4 regions of the Mycobacterium shunyiense genome follow, and region 3 is predicted to be linked to each of the others. Evidence: riboswitches for the same ligand, from Rfam matches in the RefSeq annotation. Region 3 holds a riboswitch; each other region holds the start of a gene.

Region 1 (4,707 bases), on a different contig from region 3:
CTGTTGTCCCGGTCGGCCGGCCAGGTGTTCGGAAGCAGCGGACTGACAGCGCCACCGCCGAACTCATCCTCGGTCAGCGCGGCGAACCCGGCCGGTGACGCGGTGCCCTCCCGTGGGGCGGAACCGGCGAAGCCGAGCCTTCCGGCGCCGCGGCCCGAGGGCATGGCCACCGGATCGGGCACCAGGTCCTGATCCAGGTACATGTACTTGTGTCCGCGCCCGTGCATCCCGACTTTCTCCCGGCGTCGGCGATGACGCGGTGCCGCAGCATCTTCCTCAGGCTCGGCCACATCAGCTTCGTCGGCGGCCGGCTTGGAGGCCGCCTTCTTGCGGGTTCTGCTCCCCGCCGCGCGACGGGCACCCATGTCCAAGCCGCCGACCATGTACCCGTAGGCGGGCATGGACACCGACGGCGGACCAGCCGGCGTCGGCGGCGGGGCAGGCGGCGGTGCGGGGGCTGGGGTAGCTGTCGGCGTCGGTGTCGGCGCGGGTGCGGGGGCTGGCGCAGGGGCCGGTGCAGAAGGTGACGGCTGAGCCATTGCCAGGCCGGCTGACGGCGCGGGCGGAGGTGGCGGCGCTACCACGGCCTCCGTCGTGGCATGGTGCGCCAGCGCCCCGACCCCCAGGCCGCCGACCACTCCGACCGGGGCCAGCGCGGTCGTGGCGGCCAGCGCCGGCAGCAACGCGGGGAGCAACGCCGTCTGGGTGATCGTGTAGTTGAGCAACTGGATGGTGTTGCCGATCGTGGACCCGATGATCTCCACCATCACCAGTGGGATGACCACACCCAGGGCCTGGGGATTGAAAAGCGCGGTGTACAGGACCGCGATCAGGTCGTCGATGATCACCTTGCTGGTGAACACGATGTAGGACACCGGGTCCAGTGGCACCGAGAAGATATAGGCCAGGGTGGCGGGGTTGAGATAGCTCAACGGGTTGCCGGTCCAACCCAGCCACGACCCCGGCACCCCGATTGGTGGCAGCAGATTCGATCCGTTCTGCAGCCCGGCGAAGAAATCGGCCAGCGGATCCGGGATACCGGTGTAGCCGATCTTGTTGAAGAACTCCTGCAGCTCGACGTAGAGCGGATACTGGCTGCTGTCGGGATAAGGCGCTTGGGGGACAAAGCCTTCGAGCCAATTGGCGAAGTCGGTGAACCACTGCGGGGCCTCCGGCGCGGTTTCCGGGGCCGAGTCCGCACTGTCCAGCGTCTTGAGCATCGCGGGCTCTACCTTGAGCATCGGGGGCGCCGCCTCGAGCTGTGGCACCGAGGTCACCGAGGCGTCCGCCGTCGCCTCGTAGGTGGTCATCACCGCGGCGGCCTGTGCCCACATCCGCGCATAGTTGGCCTCGTTCAGCGCTATCGGAATGGTGTTGACACCAAAGAAATTCGTGCCCACCAGCACCGCGTGTGCGGCGTGGTTGGCGGCCAGCTCAGCCATGGTCGGCATGGCCGCCAGGGCGCTGGCATAGGCCCCGGCGGCGGTCTGCAGCGCGGCGGCCGTCGACGTGGCCTGGGCTCCGGCGCGTCGTAGCCACGCCAGATAGGGGCCGTTGGCGGCCACGTACGCCTCCGCGGATGGGCCCATCCAGATCTCGGACTGGACTGCGCCCAGTACTGCGGTCAGCTCGTCGGCGATGGAGTTGTAGTCCGCCGCCAACGTGGACCACGCTGCGGCGGAGGCCAGCAATGAGCCGGCGCCGGGGCCGGCGGACAACAAGGACGAATGGACCTCAGGCGGCGACGCCGCCCAGACCGGGGCAGGCAAGGGGACCAGCTCTCTTCGGGGTACACCGCCCCGCGTCGAAGGATGCGACGATGTGAGTGTCCTGACTCTCGGATCAACGCTCGCCTCGCCTTCCAGCTCCGTTGAGAGCCGTGGCTGTTGAGGGTCGCTCCCCGATCACAGTGGCGGGACCGTGCCGGATTTACACCGGCTTCCTGCACCATCGTTGCCGTACCGGGGCATTGTCGCATGTCACTGGAAGACGCAATAGCTGACGCGCGCGTCGCCCGATCGCCCAACCGATCTGCCTTTGGAACGTTGTTGCGGGAGTTGACCTTCGGCCATGCCCGCCAACTTGAGTCGGTCATTAGGTGAACACCTGAGGCAACCGTGCCGACCAGCACACCCCGGTGGCGGGGACGTCACGGTGCGCCACGACGACCTGTACGCGGGCGCGCGCCCGACCGGCCGGTGGGCATCGGGCCCGAACCCGCCTGACTCAGCGTCCCGGTAGCCGAAGTCGGTTCGCTTCCTCGACGCTGAATCAGTCCTGCGCGATCAGTCCTGCGCGTCGGCCTTGTCAGCATTCCGGTTGAGCATGGCCGCCACGTCGATGCCCGAGGCCTTGAGCGACTCCAGGATGTTGGCCACCGCGAGCGGGCTGATGCCGAGCAGGCTCCCGACCGCGCCCTGGGTGTCGCCAGACCCGCCGATGATCGACAGCCGGTCGATCTCGGCCAGCGGTGCGGCCGCCGCCTCGGTCGCCTTGACCACCGAGGCGAGCACGTCGGGAAGCATCAGCAGGCGCGCGGCCTCGGCCGTGTAGCCGTTGAGCGCCGCGGCGATCTCCTTCTTACCGTTGGCCTCGGCCAGCAGTTTGGCCTCGATACCGGCGGCCTCGGCCTGTTGCTCGACCCGCAGGGCGTCGGCCAGTTCCTTCTTACCGGCGGCCTCGGCGACGAGCTTGGCCTGCAGGCTGTCGGCCTCGGCTTGCTTCTCCACCCGAAGGGCGTCGGCGGCCGCCTTGCGGGCGTCGGCCTCGGCCTGACCCTTGCGCCGCTCGGTCTCGGCTGCGGCCTCGGCGGCCAGGATCGTGGACTGGCGCTGGCCTTCGGCGATCGCGATGTCGGCCTGTCGCTTTGCCTCGGCAGGTGCGATCACGTCGGCCTGCAGGGCAGCCTGGGCCTGTTCGGCGCGGCGCTGCTCCACCTCGATGCGGGCCTGCACCCGGGCCGCCTCGGCCTGCTCCGTGGCAATGCCGACGTCCTTCTGGGCGCGGGCGTTGGCCAGCGGTCCGGCCTGGTCGGCCTGGGCGTTCTCGGCCTCGGTCTGCGCGCGCAGCCGGGCCAGCTCGACGTCGCGCTTCTGGTTGGCGGTGGCGATCGCGGTGTCGGCCTCGGCCTGCGCGATGGACCCCTCCTGGCGGGCCTTGGCCGACTGGATCTGGGCGTCGCGCTCGGCCTCGGCGGTGCCGACCGTGGCGTCCCGCTTGACCTCGGCGATGCGGCGCTGGCCGAGCGACTTCAGGTAGTCGTTGGCATCGGAGATGCCGGCGATCTTGAGGACGTCGACCTCCATGCCGATCCGGGCCAGGTCACCGCCGGCCTCCTCGACCACGCTGCGGGCCAGGCTGTCGCGGTTGGAGTTGAGGTCCTCGACGGTCATGGTCGCGGTGATGCCGCGCAGGCTGCCGGCCAGGATCTCGTTGATCTGACGCTGCAACTCGTTGAGGTCGGAGGTCAGGAAGCGTTGCACCGCGGTCTGTACGGCCTCGTCGGCCGAGCCGATGCGCACCAGCCCGACGGCTTCGACGTTGACCGGCACACCGTTGTTGGACAGCGCGTTCTGCAGGTTGATGCTGACGTTGAACGGTTCCAGGCTCATGATGTCCACCCGCTCGATGCCGGGCATCCGGAACCGGGCACCGCCGCGGACCACCTTGGGGGTGCCGCGTCCGGTGAACACGGCCACCTCGTTGGGCGGCACCTTGATGTAGTTCTTGACGTAGATCAACGGCAGCACCACCAGGATGAGGATCGCGGCGATGGCGGCGAGGACGACGATGAGCAGCAGGGACACTGTGGTGCCTTTCTCGGTGGGGCAGCGCTCGGGTGCAGCTCAGGTTTCTGGAACTGCTCAGGTTGCTGGAAGCTCAGGTTTCTGGAACTGCGACGATGTGGACGAAATCCGGATCGATGTCCGCGATGTAGACGCGCGTCGCCTTGGGCAGGGCGTCGGCCTCGTCGCTCTTGGCGCGGGAGAACACCCGGTTGCCGTCGGCGTCGACGAAGGAGATCTCGCCCCAGCCGCCCGGCGGGACTTCGAGGGTGACCGTGCCGAGCAGGCCGACATAAGAGGACCGGCCCTTGTGCGAGTTGGACTGCTGGCGGCGCATGTAGGGCAACAGCAGGCCGTTGAGGGTGAACACCAGCACGACCGCGCAGGCCGCGGCCAGGGCTGCGGACCAGATGGCGCCCAGGCCCAGCCAGGTGCCGATCAGGCCGCCGGTGCCGGCGCCGAGTAGGGCGACCGACAGGCCGGTCAGGCTCAGGAAGGGCATGCCGTCGCCGTGCCCGACATCGGCGAGCAGCAGGGCGGCCAGTACAGCGATGCCGCCGACGACGAACGCGGCCAGGTACACAGCCATCACGTGCTCGTGTCTCCATTCGCCGGGTGCGCGGATCAGTCCGTACCATTCTCGCTTGATTCGTGGCTTCTCGGCGCACCAATATTCGGGGCAGATCGAGGTCGCCGGACTGATCAGCCGTGATTTTGGTACTGGCCGCCGAGCGGGTATTGTGGACCAACGGTGCGACTATCGCGCCGACTTTTTGCGTGCCCCGTCTTGGAACTGCTGAATTTCTGCAACTTCGCCTCGATCCGGCTCACGTTTTGAAGTTGGTCGGTTGCAGCACCACGACGGGCTGCATTGAGACTGATGAAGCTACGAAACGAAAGCAAGGATCGCCGAAAAGTATGG
Region 2 (4,707 bases), on a different contig from region 3:
GCAGCCCGGCCAGGGTCCGGATCAGGGTGGATTTGCCGGCGCCGTTGGGGCCGATCAGCACGGTGAGCTCGCCGCGGCGGGCCTGCGCATCAAGTCCGGTGGCCACGGTGCTGACCTGGCGGCGGTGGCGGTATCCGATGCTCAGGCCGGCCAATTCGACTGCAGGATTGGTCATGCCAGCATCCCCGAGCCTCGCCGGGCCCGCAGCAGCACGGTGATCACCACCGGCGCCCCGACCAGCGCCGTGACCGCGTTGACCGGAATCACCAGATCGCTGCCCGGCACCTGGCTGACGATCCCGCAGGCCAGGGCGGCCACGGCACCCAGCAACGTCACCGCGGGTACCACCACGCGGTGGTCGGAGGTCCCGAGGGCGATGCGCGCCAGGTGTGGGACCACCAGGCCGAGGAACGCTATCGGTCCGCAGAATGCCGTCGTCACGCCCGCCAGCACCGATGCCGACCCGACCGTGACCATCCGGGCTCGCCGGACGTTGATACCCATGGTCACCGCGTAGCTCTCACCGAGCAGCAGCGCGTTGAGCGGCCGGATCGTCAGAGCAGCGGTGGCCAGCCCGCCGCCGATCAGAGGGAGTAACAGTCGCAGGTCGCCCCAGCCGGTTCCGGCGAAACTGCCCAGTCCCCACAGCAGAAATTGCTGCACCCGTTGCGGGTCGGAATAGACCATCGCAAGGCTCACCAGTGCGGTGCTGGCTGCGCCCAGCATCACCCCGATCAGCAGCAGGGTGGCCGGCGAGCGCGTCCAGCGCGATAGCGCCAGCACCAGCGTCAGCATCGCGGCGGCACCCACCGCGGCCGCGACCACCGACCCGGCGCGGCCGACCCCGGCCATCCCGGCGCTGAACCCGGCGCCGGCGCTGCCGCCGACCAGCACGACCAGCGCCACGCCGAGGCTGGCACCGGAACTGACCCCCAGGATGTAGGGATCGGCGAGGGTGTTGCGGAACAGTGTCTGCAGTTGTAGCCCGGCGACTCCGAGCGCGGCCCCGGCGGCCAGCGCGGTGAGCACCCGGGGTAGTCGCATGTTCGCCACGATCACCTGCCAGCGCGGGTCGGAAGCCTCGGCGCCGAGCAGTACCCGCACGGTGTCGGCGAGCGGCACGCGGACCGGGCCGAGCGCCAGGCTCAGCAGGACCAGCACAACGACCGCGACGACCAGGCCCGTCAGAACCAGCGGAGTCCGGGCCCTCACCGAGGGACCTGGCGGTAGAACGCGAAGTCGTGGCCGGGTGCCAGCTCGGGATGCAGGATGGCCACCAGGTCGCCGAGCAGAAGATCCGGCCGCGCCGTTCCGCGCTCCCAGTAGGTGTTGCGGCCGTTCTGGTCGACGGCCTTCGTGGCCGACCACACCTGACCATCGCGGACGGCAGCGAGCTCGCCGTAGCGGCTGTCTTGGGATGCCGCGTCGCTCACGGTTTTCCAATTATCGGTGACCAGCCACAGTGGTGCGTTCCCGGCGCGGGCGTAGACCGATTCGAAGTTCAGCTGCCGGTTCTGCGCGCCGGTGTCGCTGAGCCAGGGGTAGGTCCCGCCGGCGTCGGCGACCAGCCGGCCCGGGTAGCTGGCGCCGGTGGGCATCGACCAGTTGCCCGAATACATGGCGCCCACCAGGACATCGACCGATCTGGCCGCGGCGGCCCGGGCGCTCAGCGCGTGGTAGCCATCACGGATCTGGCGGTAGGTCTGCTCGGCCTGGCGTTCGGTACTGGTCAGTGCCGCAAACATTTTGATCCATTCGGCGCGGCCCAGCGGGGTGGGCTCGAGCCATTCGGCGTCGGCGACCACCGGGATTCCGGTCTCACGCAACTTCGGATAACCGGGGTCGTCCACGCCCTCGGTGACCAGCACATCGGGGCCGGCCTGCAGCACCGACTCGATGTTGAGCTGCCCGCCCGGGGCGTAGCCGACGATCGCGCCGGCATCGATGCGGCTACGGATCTGCGGATCGGCAACCTCGGGAGGACTGGATACCCCGGTCACCACATCGGCCTGACCGAGTTCGGTGATCATCGCCAGATGGGTGGTGGAACCCGAATACACAGTGCGTACCGGGACGGTGATTTGCTGGGCGTGTGCGAGTTCGCCGGTCAGCTCGGGGGCCGGGGCGCCGCAGCGCACCAGCACATACGACACCGGCTGTCCGCCGAGGTAGGGGCGCTGCACGGTCAGGATCTGGTAGCTGCGGTGGTATTCGAGGCGGAAGTTGGTGGCCTCGGACAGGGTCGATTTGTCCGGGAAGTAGTCGGCGGCCGGATCGAAGCCGGTGATGCAACCGGGACGCGCGCCGTCGGTGACGGTGGCGTGCTCGGCCGAGCAACCGGCCGCCGAGGCGACCGCAATGGTGACCAGCGCCGTCATCAGCGCACGTGCCACCCACAACGCACGGGGCATGGGCGTGCATCAGCTTCCTCGGGGTACACCGCCCCGGATCGCAGGACGCGATGACGTGAGTCTCCTGGCTTTCGGATCACCGTTCGCCTCGCCTTCCAGCCCCTTTGAGAGCCGTGGCCGATGAGGGTCACTCCCCGATGACAGTGGCGGGACCGCGCCGGATTCGCACCGGCTTCCTCACTGTCGTCATCGCCTTACCGGCGACATTCTTACATGCCGTGCCGGCGCAGGCCTTTGACTCATTGGCCGACGCCCACAGTGTTGCCTCGCGTAGTTGGCTCGCGCCGTTGCCTCGCGTCGTCGCCTCGCGTAGCCACAGGCCACCGAGGCGGCCGACGCGCCGCTGCGGCGGGGCGCATAATTAGCAGCGATGACCGGCCCCGCCTCCCAGCCCCGTAAACCCGTAATCCTGACCGTCGACGACGATCCCGCGGTGTCCCGCGCAGTTGCCCGGGACCTACGCCGTCACTACGGCGAGCGGTACCGGATCGTGCGCGCCGAATCCGGCCCGGACGCCCTGGAGACCCTCAACGAACTGAAGCTGCGTGGCGACACCGTCGCGGTGTTCGTCGCCGACTACCGGATGCCGCAGATGAGCGGCATCGAATTCCTCGAATCCGCGATGGACCTCTACCCGATGGCCCGGCGTGTGCTGTTGACGGCATATGCCGACACCACCGCCGCGATCGACGCCATCAACGTCGTCGACCTCGACCACTACCTGCTCAAGCCGTGGGATCCGCCCGAGGAGAAGCTGTACCCGGTGATCGACGGCCTGCTGGAGCAGTGGCACACCGTCGGCGACCGGGCCATCCCGCACACCAAGGTGATCGGCCACCAGTGGAGTTCGCGGTCCTGGGAGGTGCGCCAGTTCCTGGCCCGCAACCAGCACACCTTCCGTGCGTTCACCACCGACGAGCCGATGGGTCGCCAGCTCCTGGAAGCCGCGGGGCTCGACGGCCTGCAACTTCCCGTGGTGATCACCGAGGGCGGCGAGACGCTGGTCGAACCGAGTGACGGTGAGCTCGCCGACATGCTGGGTCTGTCGACCACCCCATCACTGACCATGTATGACCTCGCGGTGATCGGCGGTGGCCCGGCAGGCCTTGCTGCCGCGGTGTACGGCGCCTCCGAGGGCCTGCGGACGGTGCTGATCGAGGGCACCACCACCGGTGGGCAGGCCGGCCGCAGTTCGCGGATCGAGAACTATCTGGGCTTCCCGACGGGGGTGTCAGGAGCCGAACTGGCCACCTCGGCCCGCCGACAGGCCGAGCGCTTCGGCGCCGAGGTGATCACCACCCGCGAAGCCGTCGCACTCGACATCGCGGGCGCGGCCCGCACCATCACCTTCGCCGACGGGGAGACCATCGGCGCCCGCGCAGTCATCCTGGCCACCGGCGTCGAGTACCGCCAGCTCCCGGTGCCGGGCTGTTGGACCGATCCCGACAACCCGAACAACTACGTCGGCCGCGGGGTCTACTACGGAGCCTCGGTGTCCGACGCCTCCGAGTGCAAGGGAGAGGACGTCTACATCGTCGGCGGCGCCAACTCCGCCGGGCAAGCCGCGATGTTCATGTCGCGCGAGGCCAAGTCGGTCACGCTGCTGGTGCGCGGACCGTCGCTGGAAGCGTCGATGTCGTTCTACCTGATCCAGCAGATCGAGCAGACGCCGAACATCCACGTCCGCACCTGCACCGAGGTGGTCGGCGCCATCGGTGAGGACGATCATCTGGTGGGACTCGAGCTGGTGAACAGGCAGACCGGCGAGCACGAGGAGGTGCCTGCAACGCGCCTGTGCTGCTTCATCGGCGCGACCCCGCGCACCGACTGGCTCGACGGCGTGGTGGCCCGCGACGACCACGGGTTCATCCTGGCCGGCCCCGACCTGCGCGACGTGTGCGGCTGGGGGCTGGAACGTCCGCCACATCACCTGGAAACAAGTGTGCCCGGTGTGTTTGTTGCAGGAGATGTGCGTGCCGAGTCCGCCAAGCGGGTGGCCGCCGCCGTCGGCGAAGGGTCGATGGCGGTCATGTTGGTGCACCGCTACCTGGCAGAAGCGTGATGGCCGGCGAGGCCTGAGGAGTTGAGGACGGATATGGGCGAGACCTGCGTGCGGGACGAACTGAGAACACTGTTCCTGTTCGAGCATTTGTCCGACGGGCAGCTCGACACGTTGTGCCAGGCCGGCAGCATCGAGACGTTCCCGGCAGGCCCGATCGTCACCGAGGGTGATCCGGCGACGTGCTTCTACGTGATGCTCGACGGTGAGCTGGTGATGTCGAAGCGCTCCGGCGGC
Region 3 (4,707 bases):
GTCGGCAAGCAAATCCACGGTGAGGACCTCCACCGGGGTCCCGATCGTCACCACTTCTCCGCCGTCGAGCACACAGATCCGATCGCAATACGCGGCAGCAAGATTCAGGTCGTGCAGTGCGGCGATCACCGTCGCTCCCGTGTCCCGCAGCAGGCGCAGGGCCTCGTGCTGATGACGCAGATCGAGGTGGTTCGTGGGTTCGTCGAGCACGATGACGTCGGTGCGCTGGGCCAGCGCGCGAGCGATGAGCACCCGTTGCTTCTGCCCGCCGGAAAGCCGACCGTAATCGGCGCTGCTCAGGTCCGCGATGTCCAGTGCCGCCATCGCCCCGCCGATGATCTCGCGGTCCTCACGGCTGTCGGCCGCGAAGGACCGCTTGTACGGTGTGCGGCCCATCGCGACCATGTCGTACACGGTGAGTTCGAAATCGCCGGTGGCTTCCTGTAATACCGCCGCCACCCGGCGCGCGGCCTGCTTGCCCGGAAGCTTCCACACGTCGGTGCCGTCGACCAGCACCCGTCCGGCACTCGGCCGCAGAGCCCGGTACAGCGTGCGCAGCAACGTCGTCTTGCCCGCCCCGTTCGGTCCGACCACGGCCAGCACCTCACCTGCGGCCACCGCCAGCGAGACATCGGTGACCACCGGCTTGCCGCGCATCGACACCGACACCGCGTCGAACACCACCTCTACCGTCACACCCCGGCCTTTCGTCGCATCAGCCACAGGAAGAACGGCCCGCCGACCAGTGCGGTCAGGATCCCGACGGGCAGTTCCTCCGGGGTGGCCACGGTCCTGGCCACGATGTCGCACGACACCAGGAATGCCGCCCCCAGCAATGCCGCAGCCGGCAGCGCCTTGCGGTGGTCGGCCCCGACCAGCAGCCGCACCACATGCGGCATGATCAGCCCGACGAATCCGATCGTGCCGCTGACCGCGACCATGGCGCCGACCATCAGCGCCACGACGACGAACATCCCGGCCCGGAACCGGTGGACATCGAGCCCCAGCGAGGCAGCCGCCTCCTCACCGGTGTAGAGCAGGTTCAGCGATCGGGTGAAGGCCAAGAGCACCAATACGCCGAGGAACACCGCCAGCGCGGGCACCCAGACCATGCGCCAGGTGGTCCCGCCCAGGCCGCCGAGCATCCACCGCACCGCCGACTGTGTCTTGTGCGGATCGTCAGAAGTCACGATCATCAGGCTGGCCAGCGCGGACAGCACTTCGGCCACCGCCACGCCGGCCAAAACCAACCGCACGGTCGTCATCCGCCCACCCGAACGAGCCAGGGCGTACACCGCAACGAGTGCGAGGAAGGCCCCGAGGAAGGCCGCCAGTGGCAAGGTCAGCGCCTGCAGCGCGCCCGCACCGAACACGAGCATTGCGACGGCGCCGACCGATGCTCCCGAGGAGACACCCAGCAGCATCGGATCGGCAAGCGGGTTGCGCACCACGGCCTGCAACGCCATCCCGCACGCCGCCAGGCCGGCACCGACCACCGCCCCCAGCACGACGCGCGGCAGCCGGGCGTCGAGCACGATGGATTCCCGGACCGCAGGCCAACTCTGCTCGACGAGGCCCGGATGCACGGAGTGCAACACGATGGCCCACACCTGCCCCGGCGGGATCGAGACCGAACCGACGGCGACCCCGGCGGTCATCGTCGTCAGCAGCAGCCCCGCCAACCCGGCGAGGACCAGCCGGTAGGGAATCACGCAAACCGGTCCGGGTGCAGCTGTCGCGCCAGCGACTCCACCGCCCGGCCCACCCGCACGCCGACGACCACCGATGACAGCGGAAGCACGGCGAACCTCTGCTGCTCGACAGCCGGAACATGCTGCAGCAGAGGATGCTCGGTGAGGAATCGCTTCTTGTCCTCGACCGGCCGATCACCGTAGTCGTAGATCACGATGACCTCGGGTGCGCGTTCGGCGAACTGCTCGAACGACACGTCAGCCCAAACCTTGGGCACATCGGCGAACACGTTGGCTCCGCCGGCCTCTTCGATCATCAGGTTGCCGATGCCTTTGCCGCCCGAGGTGAACACCGTCGCCTCGCCACTGTCATAGACAGCGACGCGTATCGGCTGGGTCCCGCGTAGTTTCGCCTCGGACTGCGCCAACTCGCCGTGGAGCTTCTCGAGCTGCTGCTCGGCGCGGTCGGGGACACCGAAAATGTCTCCGATAGTCCGGATTTCGTCGTCCACGGCCGACATCGTCACGGGCTCGTCCCGGCAATCCTCGATGTTGAGGTAGGTGTGGACCCCGGCATCGGTCAGCCGCTGCCGACCGCGGCCCTCCTTCTCGTCGAACGCGCTGTCCCAGCCGCCGTAGACGAAATCGGGTTCGGTGGCCAGCAACGACTCGTAGGACGGGTACTCCTTGGCCAGTACCGGAATACTGTCGTAGGCGGCCTGGTACTCGGGCAGGATCCGATCGTCGAGATAGGACGTGCCGGCCATGGAATTCTCCAGGCCCAGCGCCAACAGCACCTCGATCGCGTGCTGGTTGAGCGCGACTGCGCGAGTAGGCGGACGCTCATAGGTCGAGCTGACGCCGCAATTGTCCACGGTCACCGGGAATCCCGGTGGGGCGCCGCCTGCGGTGTCGGGCGCCGCGGTCGAGGCGCACCCCGATACCAGTAGCACCGATGCCAGTCCGGCGGTCAGCCAACGAGCAGCCATGGGCGTACCCATCCTCTCCGGGGAGATCCGCCCCAGTGCGTGCGAGGTGGCGACTGCGGTGTGTATCTGGCTCTCGACGACCAGCAAGAACTGGTCGATCGATCACAGTGGCGGGACCGCGCCGGATTCACACCGGCTTCCACGATCCGCAGTCGCCCTATCGCCGTCGATGGTAGGTCAGGCCGGCCCGACGACTGGCAGCAGCGCCATCTCCCTGGCGTTCTTGATCGCCGTGGCGACCTGGCGCTGTTGCTGCGGGGTGAGCCCGGTGATGCGCCGGGACCGGATCTTGCCCCGCTCGCTGATGAACGTGCGCAGCAGGTGGACGTCCTTGTAGTCGACCTCGGTCACCCCGAGGGCCTTCAGCTGATTGCGCCTCGGCTTCTTGAGATCGGTGGCCGGGGGTCGCTTCTTGTTGTGCTTCCGGGAATTCGCCGCCATCACCAACTCGACTTCCGTACGCCGGGCAGTTCACCGCGGTGCGCCAGTTCGCGCACCCGGACCCGCGACAGGCCGAACTTGCGCAGATGCCCACGTGGTCGCCCGTCGACCGCGTCCCGGTTGCGCAATCGGACCGGGCTGGAATCGCGCGGCAACCGTTGCAGCGCCGACACCGCCGCGGCCTTCTGCTCACGCGTGCTCTCCGGATTGCGGATGGCCTCTTTGAGCTCGGCCCGCCGTTCGGCGTAGCGCTCCACGAGCTTCCGGCGCTGCTCGTTCTTGACGATCTTGGATCGCTTGGCCATCAGCGCTCCTCACGGAATTCGACGTGGCGGCGGATGACCGGGTCGTACTTGCGCAGCACGATCCGGTCCGGGTCGTTGCGGCGGTTCTTGCGGGTGACGTAGGTGTACCCGGTCCCCGCGGTCGACTTCAGCTTCACGATCGGCCGAATATCGGTGCTGGCCATCAGATCTTCTCCCCTGCGCTACGCAACCGGGCCACCACGGCCTCGATGCCGTCGCGGTCGATCACCTTGATTCCCTTGGCGCTGACGCGAAGTCGGATCCTGCGCCCTTCGGTCGGCAGGTAGTACGTCTTGGTCTGGATATTGGGGTTCCAGCGGCGGCGACTGCGCTTGTGCGAGTGCGACACCGTGTTGCCGAACCCGGGCGAGCGCCCGGTGACTTGGCAGTGGGCAGACATCGGTCTCCTTCGGATGGGGTAGCCTCACGATAATGATAATCGTTTTCAACAACAACTGTGTCGGGAGGTACGGTGCGAACCCCTGTGGTGCTGATCGCCGGTCAAGGTGACAGCGACGGCGTAGCAGAAGAACTGGGCCGCAGGCCGGGAACCGTGCTCGTGCGCCACACCTTTGACGGCCATGTGGTGCTGCGGACCGTGTCCGACGGCAGCGGCACATCCGAACTCGCCCTCGAGCTCGCCCACGGTTGCGTGTCCTGCACAGTCCGCGACGACCTGCTGATCCTGTTACGGCGCCTGCACCGGCGTGGCGACGTGGAGCGCATCGTCGTGCAGTTGATGCCCTGGCTGGAGGCCGAGCCCGTGTGCTGGGCCATCAACACCATCCGGGTCCACGTCGGGCCCGGCTACATCGACGGACCCGCCTCTCGCGACGTCACCATCGGCGCGGTGATCGCGTGCCTGGACGCCACGGTGTGGCTGCAGCAGTCCATCGGCGACGAGGAACTGCCCGACGGACGCACCGTCGCCCAGGTGGTCGTCGGCCAGGCCGAGTTCGCCGACATGCTGGTGCTCGACGAGCCCGAGGCCACCACCCTGTCGGTGCTCCGCCGGCTCGCGCCCCGCGCCCGCATCACCGTGGGCCCCGACCAGGTGGAGCTCGGCCTGGCTCATCTGGAGCCGAACAGCCCCCGCGGGCGCACCCCGACACCGCACGATCCGCTTCTGGCCGGTGAACCACCGCTGGAACCCGACGACGAGGTCATCATCGTCGAATTCGCCGCCCGCCGACCGTTTCACCCGATGCGCCTGCACGACGCTGTCGACCTCCTGCTCGAGGGCGTGGTGCGCACCCGCGGCCGGGCTTGGCTCGCCAATCG
Region 4 (4,707 bases), on a different contig from region 3:
GGTGGCTCCCACCATGTACTCACGTGACGATGCCGCGGTGGTCAGCGGCGCGACCGGCAGCTGGCTCTCGTCTTTGGCCGACACTGTGAGTTTCCAGCCGTCGGGGGTGGTGACCACGCCCGGCTCGGCGGAGGCGACCAGCCCGTTGTCCGGCGGTGGTCCGGCATCGACGGGTGCGGCGGGATCCGGCGGTGGTGGCGGCGGGTCGGCTGACGCGAGGGGCGCCAACGCAACCGGGGCCAACATACAGACAGCGGCCAATGTGGCGAAACGATTCAACATGCGGGAACTTGTGCCTCTCATGGGGTTCGAATCCGAGGTATCGGCGTCGTGATCGGGGCGAAAGATGGTCGGTGCCGTCGCGGGGCCGCGGTCAGACGGCCTTGGTGACGCCGAGGTAGGTGACGACGTCGTCGGTGTTGTCGGTGGAGCTGGTCAGCGTCGCGTAAGTGCGGATGAACGACTGACCGGCGCACTGATCGAACTTGATGCGCACGCCCGTGATCGTCACGCGAGTGCCCGTGCCCTTGAACGACTTCTTGTCGATCGGAACGATGGTCACGGTGCCGGGCTTGAGGTAGACCTTGCCCTGCAGGCTGACACCGGTACCGAGGCTGGCATCGCCGGCCGAACCGGTGAACGGGATCTTGATGCCTGGGGTGAAGCTGATGCCCGGGTTGATTTCCGTTTCGTCAGTGATGATGCCGCAACCGATCTGGGCGCCGGCTTCGAGCGTGCCGCCGGTCAGTTTGGTCTTGCCCCCGCCCGATACCTTTCCGTTGAAGGTGCCGCCGACGAGGTACTCACGTGACGACACCGCGGTGGTCAGTGGTGCGACCGGCAGCAGGGTTTCGTTGGATCCGGCGACCGTCACGTGCCAGCCGTCGGGGGTGTCGAGGACTCCGGGGGGCGAGGACGGCACTGCGCCCGTGTCCGGTGGGGGCGGGGCGGGCGCCGCCGCTGCGGCGGGCACCGCGGGGTCCGGCGGCGGCGGGGGATCTGCATATGCAAGGGGCGCAATCGCTACAGGGGCCAACATGCAGACTGCAGCCAGGGGGGCAAAACGACTCAACATGCGTGAACTTGCGCCTCTCGTGGTTTTGGGCCCTGCGTTATGCGACGCGCCGTGGTCGTCAAAAATCAAAGGGCCCAAGGAATCTGTCGCGACGAATCATGAACCGGTCGCGTTTCGGTTTGGTGAACAACGTCCCAACAGTTGCCACCTCATTTCCGTCGAGCTGGAATCGCCGAACCTGTGAGATTGCTGGGAAATAGCGTGTGCTGCAGCGCATTACATATATGAGGCATCGGCGGGTGCGGCCGGCGCACAATGGACGACCGTTAGGGGGAACGGGTTGGCCTGCAGTTCACCTTTTGGACATGTGGACCCTCGACGGTGAGGTGCATCCGGGGGGACGGCAGATGCGTCGATGAGGCGCGGACGTCAACTGTGGCGCCTTGGCGTCGAACTGCTATCCGACTGACGGAGGAATCGTTGAGGTCGTCTCAGGTGTACGAGCGAGGCGTGGCATCGTTGCTCATTGCCTTCAGCATTGGGTTTGGTTCCGCGCCCGCCGCGTTCGCGGAACCCGGCGATGAGGCGGGCGCACCGGGGCCGGGGGCGCCCGCGGTGCCCGAGTTGCCGCCGGTGACGGCGGGTGCGCCGGTTGCAGGTCCGGTGCCGGTGCCGGTCGCGAGTACGGATGACCCTGGCGTGCCTGCGGTTACGGCTTGCTCGACGTTCGCCAACGCGCTCGATTCGGCATCAACCTTCTACGGCGATTTCGCCGATTCGATCGAAGGTGTGGAGCGGCCCGACTACGGGGATCCGACCATCAGTACGACGAACACCAGTGGCCGGACGGCGCTGCGTGAAGCCGCCGCGTCGGCGATGAATGCCGCAGGCACACCGGGACTCTCGCCCGACATTGCCAACCCGATGCGCTCATGGTCTTTCGGTGCCACCAAGCTGCTGCTGAAGATGGGGCTGCGGACCGGCGGTCAATCGCTCAACGACACGGCGACCCAGCTCAACAACGATGCCAACAACGCGCAGATGGCCTGTGCCGCCGCGGGCACACACGCCTGACGAAGCGCCAATCACGTTGGAATGATCGGGTAATCGCGGCTCGGGCCGGCACCTGCGATCTTTGAACATTCACCCACCTGCGCGGTGCACCGTGCCTCCAGTAAAGGATTACCGTGATCCGGCTTGTGATCTCGTTGGTTGCGCTCGTGCTGATGGCCACCAGTTGTTCCGGCAACAGCGACACAGTCCCGGGGCCGCCGAAGGACGTGCCCAAGTCGGCACTCGAGGGTCTGCTGCTCAGCACCGAAGAGGTCAACACGCTGATGGGGGCCGACGGGATGACAGCGCACCCACCGGTCACGGAGATGAGCGACCATCGCAACCTGCTGCCCAACCTGAACTGCCTGGGCGCCTGGCAGGTAAACGAGTCCGCCATCTACGGGGATCACTGGGCCGCGATGCGCCAGGTGCTGCTGCGGGCACCGGACAATGACAACTGGGAGAACCTTCTGGTGCAGTCGGTGGTGATCTTTCCGTCTGCGCAGGACGCCGACGACTTCCTTGCTCAGTCGGCGGAACGCTGGTCCAAGTGCACCGACCACAAGGTGAACATCACGCTCAACGGTGAACCGCTGCCCAAGTGGAAGAGCGGCACGCTCACCAGAACCGAAGACGAACTCACCCTGCCGTTCACCCGCGTCGACGGTGACCAGACCCGCGACTGCCAGCGCGCGCTGGCCGCCGCCGCGAACCTCGTCATGGACATCCAAGCGTGCAAGCCGGCGGGATCCTCAGTGACCCAGGCAGCCGACGTGGTGGACAAGATCAAGGCCGCGATGCCTCGATGAGGAGTGCTGACCACGGGGTAGTCTGAGCCACGCAGCTGGTTTGTCGGCGCCGGGACGTTTACGGTGCCGACATCGAGCGTCGCAGGCTGATCGAGATGCGACGTGAGAGGGAACCCGGTGAGAATCCGGGACTGTCCCGCAGCGGTATGCAGGAACGACCGCCGTCATCAGCACTGGCCCGCAGAAATCTGCGGCTGGGAAGCGACGGCCAGTAGGAGCACGGTCCACGTGCGTGCCTGTGAGTCCGAAGACCTGCCAGCCGTACCGGGCGCGCCGCGTCCGGTGGTTCATCGCCTCGCGGAATGGGCAGTGGCCGAAAGCGGTTCACTCGTGGCGGGTGGCTGCGTTCGGCTCGGTGTCTCCTAGCGGTGGCCATCCTCTTCGTACGTTGAAGGACCTCGTCATGAGCACAACCGCAACACCGTTTTCCGCCACCATTCTGGGGTCACCCCGAATCGGGCCCAATCGTGAACTCAAGCGTGCCGTCGAGAAGTACTGGGCCGGGCGGATCGATCGCGCCGAACTGGAGTCCGTCGCCGCTACTTTGCGCCGCGACACCTGGAAGGCGCTGGTCGCGGCCGGGCTGGATTCGGTCCCGGTCAACGATTTCTCCTATTACGACCAGGTGCTCGACACAGCGGTCCTGGTCGGTGCCCTGCCGTCCCGGGTCGACGGCATCGCCGATGACCTCGACCGCTACTTCGCCGCGGCTCGCGGGAACGACGACATCGCGCCGCTGGAGATGACCAAGTGGTTCGACACCAACTACCACTACATCGTGCCCGAGATCGGGCCGGGCACCACCTTCGCGCTCAACCCGGCGAAGATACTCGGTGAGCTGGAAGAGGCGGCAGCCCAAGGTGTTCCGGCTCGCCCGGTGGTGGTCGGCCCGATCACGTTCCTGGCCCTGTCCAAGGCGGTCGAGGGCGCCGACGCTCCCACGGCCAGGCTGGACGAGCTCGTCGGTGTGTACGCCGAACTGCTCGCGGTGCTCGCGGACAAGGGCGTCACGTGGGTACAGATCGACGAACCCGTCCTGGTGACCGACATCCTCGACAATGCTGCCGAGCTGGCTGAGCGCACATACACCCGGCTGGCTGAGCTGGCGAAGCGGCCGGCGATCTTCGTCGCGACCTACTTCGGTGCACTCACCGACGCATTGCCCGCTCTGGCGCGGACGCCGGTCGAAGCGATTGGCATCGATTTGGTGGCCGGATCTGCCTCGGCGCTGTCAGCGGTTCCCGAGCTTGCGGGCAAGCTGCTGGTGGCGGGCGTGGTCGACGGGCGCAACATCTGGCGTACCAATCTTGAAAGCGCGCTGCACACCCTGACGGCACTCCCCGGAAATGCCAATGCAGTTGCAGTTTCGACGTCATGCTCGACTCTGCATGTGCCGTACACGCTCGACCCGGAAGACGGTCTCGATGGCGCGCTGCGCAGCTGGTTGGCGTTCGGCGCCGAGAAGGTCTTCGAGGTGGCGACTCTGGCGGTAGCGCTGCGCGACGGCGAAGAGAAGGTGGCCGCCGAGATCGAGTCGTCCAACGCGGCGGCCGCGTCGAGAGCCGGCGATCCCCGGCTTCACAACGACAGCGTGCGGGCTCGGCTGGAGTCCGTCCTGGCGGGCGGCATCAGCCGCGGTGCCGCCACCGAACGTCGCAGGGCGCAGGATGAGCGGCTCAGCCTGCCGTCGCTGCCGACCACCACAATCGGCTCGTTCCCGCAGACCGTTGACATCCGCAAGGCGCGGGCGGCGCTGGTGGCCGGCGAGATCGACGAGGCCGAGTACCGCAACCGGATGCAGGCGGAGATTGAATCGGTGATCCGGCTGCA

What was found. Region 3 has a riboswitch for cobalamin ahead of AC4ELS_RS06795 (ABC transporter substrate-binding protein). Riboswitches for the same ligand answer to the same signal wherever they lie in the genome.
Region 1: linked by a shared signal. The riboswitch ahead of AC4ELS_RS21985 (PPE family protein) and the one ahead of AC4ELS_RS06795 (ABC transporter substrate-binding protein) in region 3 are both predicted to bind cobalamin.
Region 2: linked by a shared signal. The riboswitch ahead of AC4ELS_RS21965 (ABC transporter substrate-binding protein) and the one ahead of AC4ELS_RS06795 (ABC transporter substrate-binding protein) in region 3 are both predicted to bind cobalamin.
Region 4: linked by a shared signal. The riboswitch ahead of metE (5-methyltetrahydropteroyltriglutamate--homocysteine S-methyltransferase) and the one ahead of AC4ELS_RS06795 (ABC transporter substrate-binding protein) in region 3 are both predicted to bind cobalamin.

Annotation. Positions count from the first base shown of each region.
Region 1 is NZ_JBZDPT010000040.1:138,689-143,395, forward strand. Features, by position in the region: gene AC4ELS_RS21985 (PPE family protein) at 1-1,769, opposite strand, end outside; cobalamin riboswitch at 1,804-1,987, opposite strand; gene AC4ELS_RS21990 (flotillin family protein) at 2,286-3,806, opposite strand; gene AC4ELS_RS21995 (NfeD family membrane protein) at 3,880-4,374, opposite strand; gene infA (translation initiation factor IF-1) at 4,704-4,707, shown strand, end outside.
Region 2 is NZ_JBZDPT010000040.1:131,825-136,531, reverse strand. Features, by position in the region: gene AC4ELS_RS21975 (ATP-binding cassette domain-containing protein) at 1-175, opposite strand, end outside; gene AC4ELS_RS21970 (FecCD family ABC transporter permease) at 172-1,212, opposite strand; gene AC4ELS_RS21965 (ABC transporter substrate-binding protein) at 1,209-2,411, opposite strand; cobalamin riboswitch at 2,449-2,635, opposite strand; gene AC4ELS_RS21960 (NAD(P)/FAD-dependent oxidoreductase) at 2,782-4,473, shown strand; gene AC4ELS_RS21955 (ATP-binding protein) at 4,507-4,707, shown strand, end outside.
Region 3 is NZ_JBZDPT010000007.1:68,179-72,885, forward strand. Features, by position in the region: gene AC4ELS_RS06785 (ABC transporter ATP-binding protein) at 1-696, opposite strand, end outside; gene AC4ELS_RS06790 (FecCD family ABC transporter permease) at 693-1,712, opposite strand; gene AC4ELS_RS06795 (ABC transporter substrate-binding protein) at 1,709-2,680, opposite strand; cobalamin riboswitch at 2,721-2,846, opposite strand; gene rpsR (30S ribosomal protein S18) at 2,858-3,121, opposite strand; gene rpsN (30S ribosomal protein S14) at 3,121-3,426, opposite strand; gene rpmG (50S ribosomal protein L33) at 3,426-3,590, opposite strand; gene rpmB (50S ribosomal protein L28) at 3,590-3,826, opposite strand; gene mrf (ribosome hibernation factor-recruiting GTPase MRF) at 3,899-4,707, shown strand, end outside.
Region 4 is NZ_JBZDPT010000047.1:604,957-609,663, reverse strand. Features, by position in the region: gene AC4ELS_RS30030 (MspA family porin) at 1-282, opposite strand, end outside; gene AC4ELS_RS30025 (MspA family porin) at 374-1,075, opposite strand; gene AC4ELS_RS30020 (Rv2240c family protein) at 1,526-2,089, shown strand; gene AC4ELS_RS30015 (sensor domain-containing protein) at 2,203-2,877, shown strand; cobalamin riboswitch at 2,935-3,151, shown strand; gene metE (5-methyltetrahydropteroyltriglutamate--homocysteine S-methyltransferase) at 3,281-4,707, shown strand, end outside.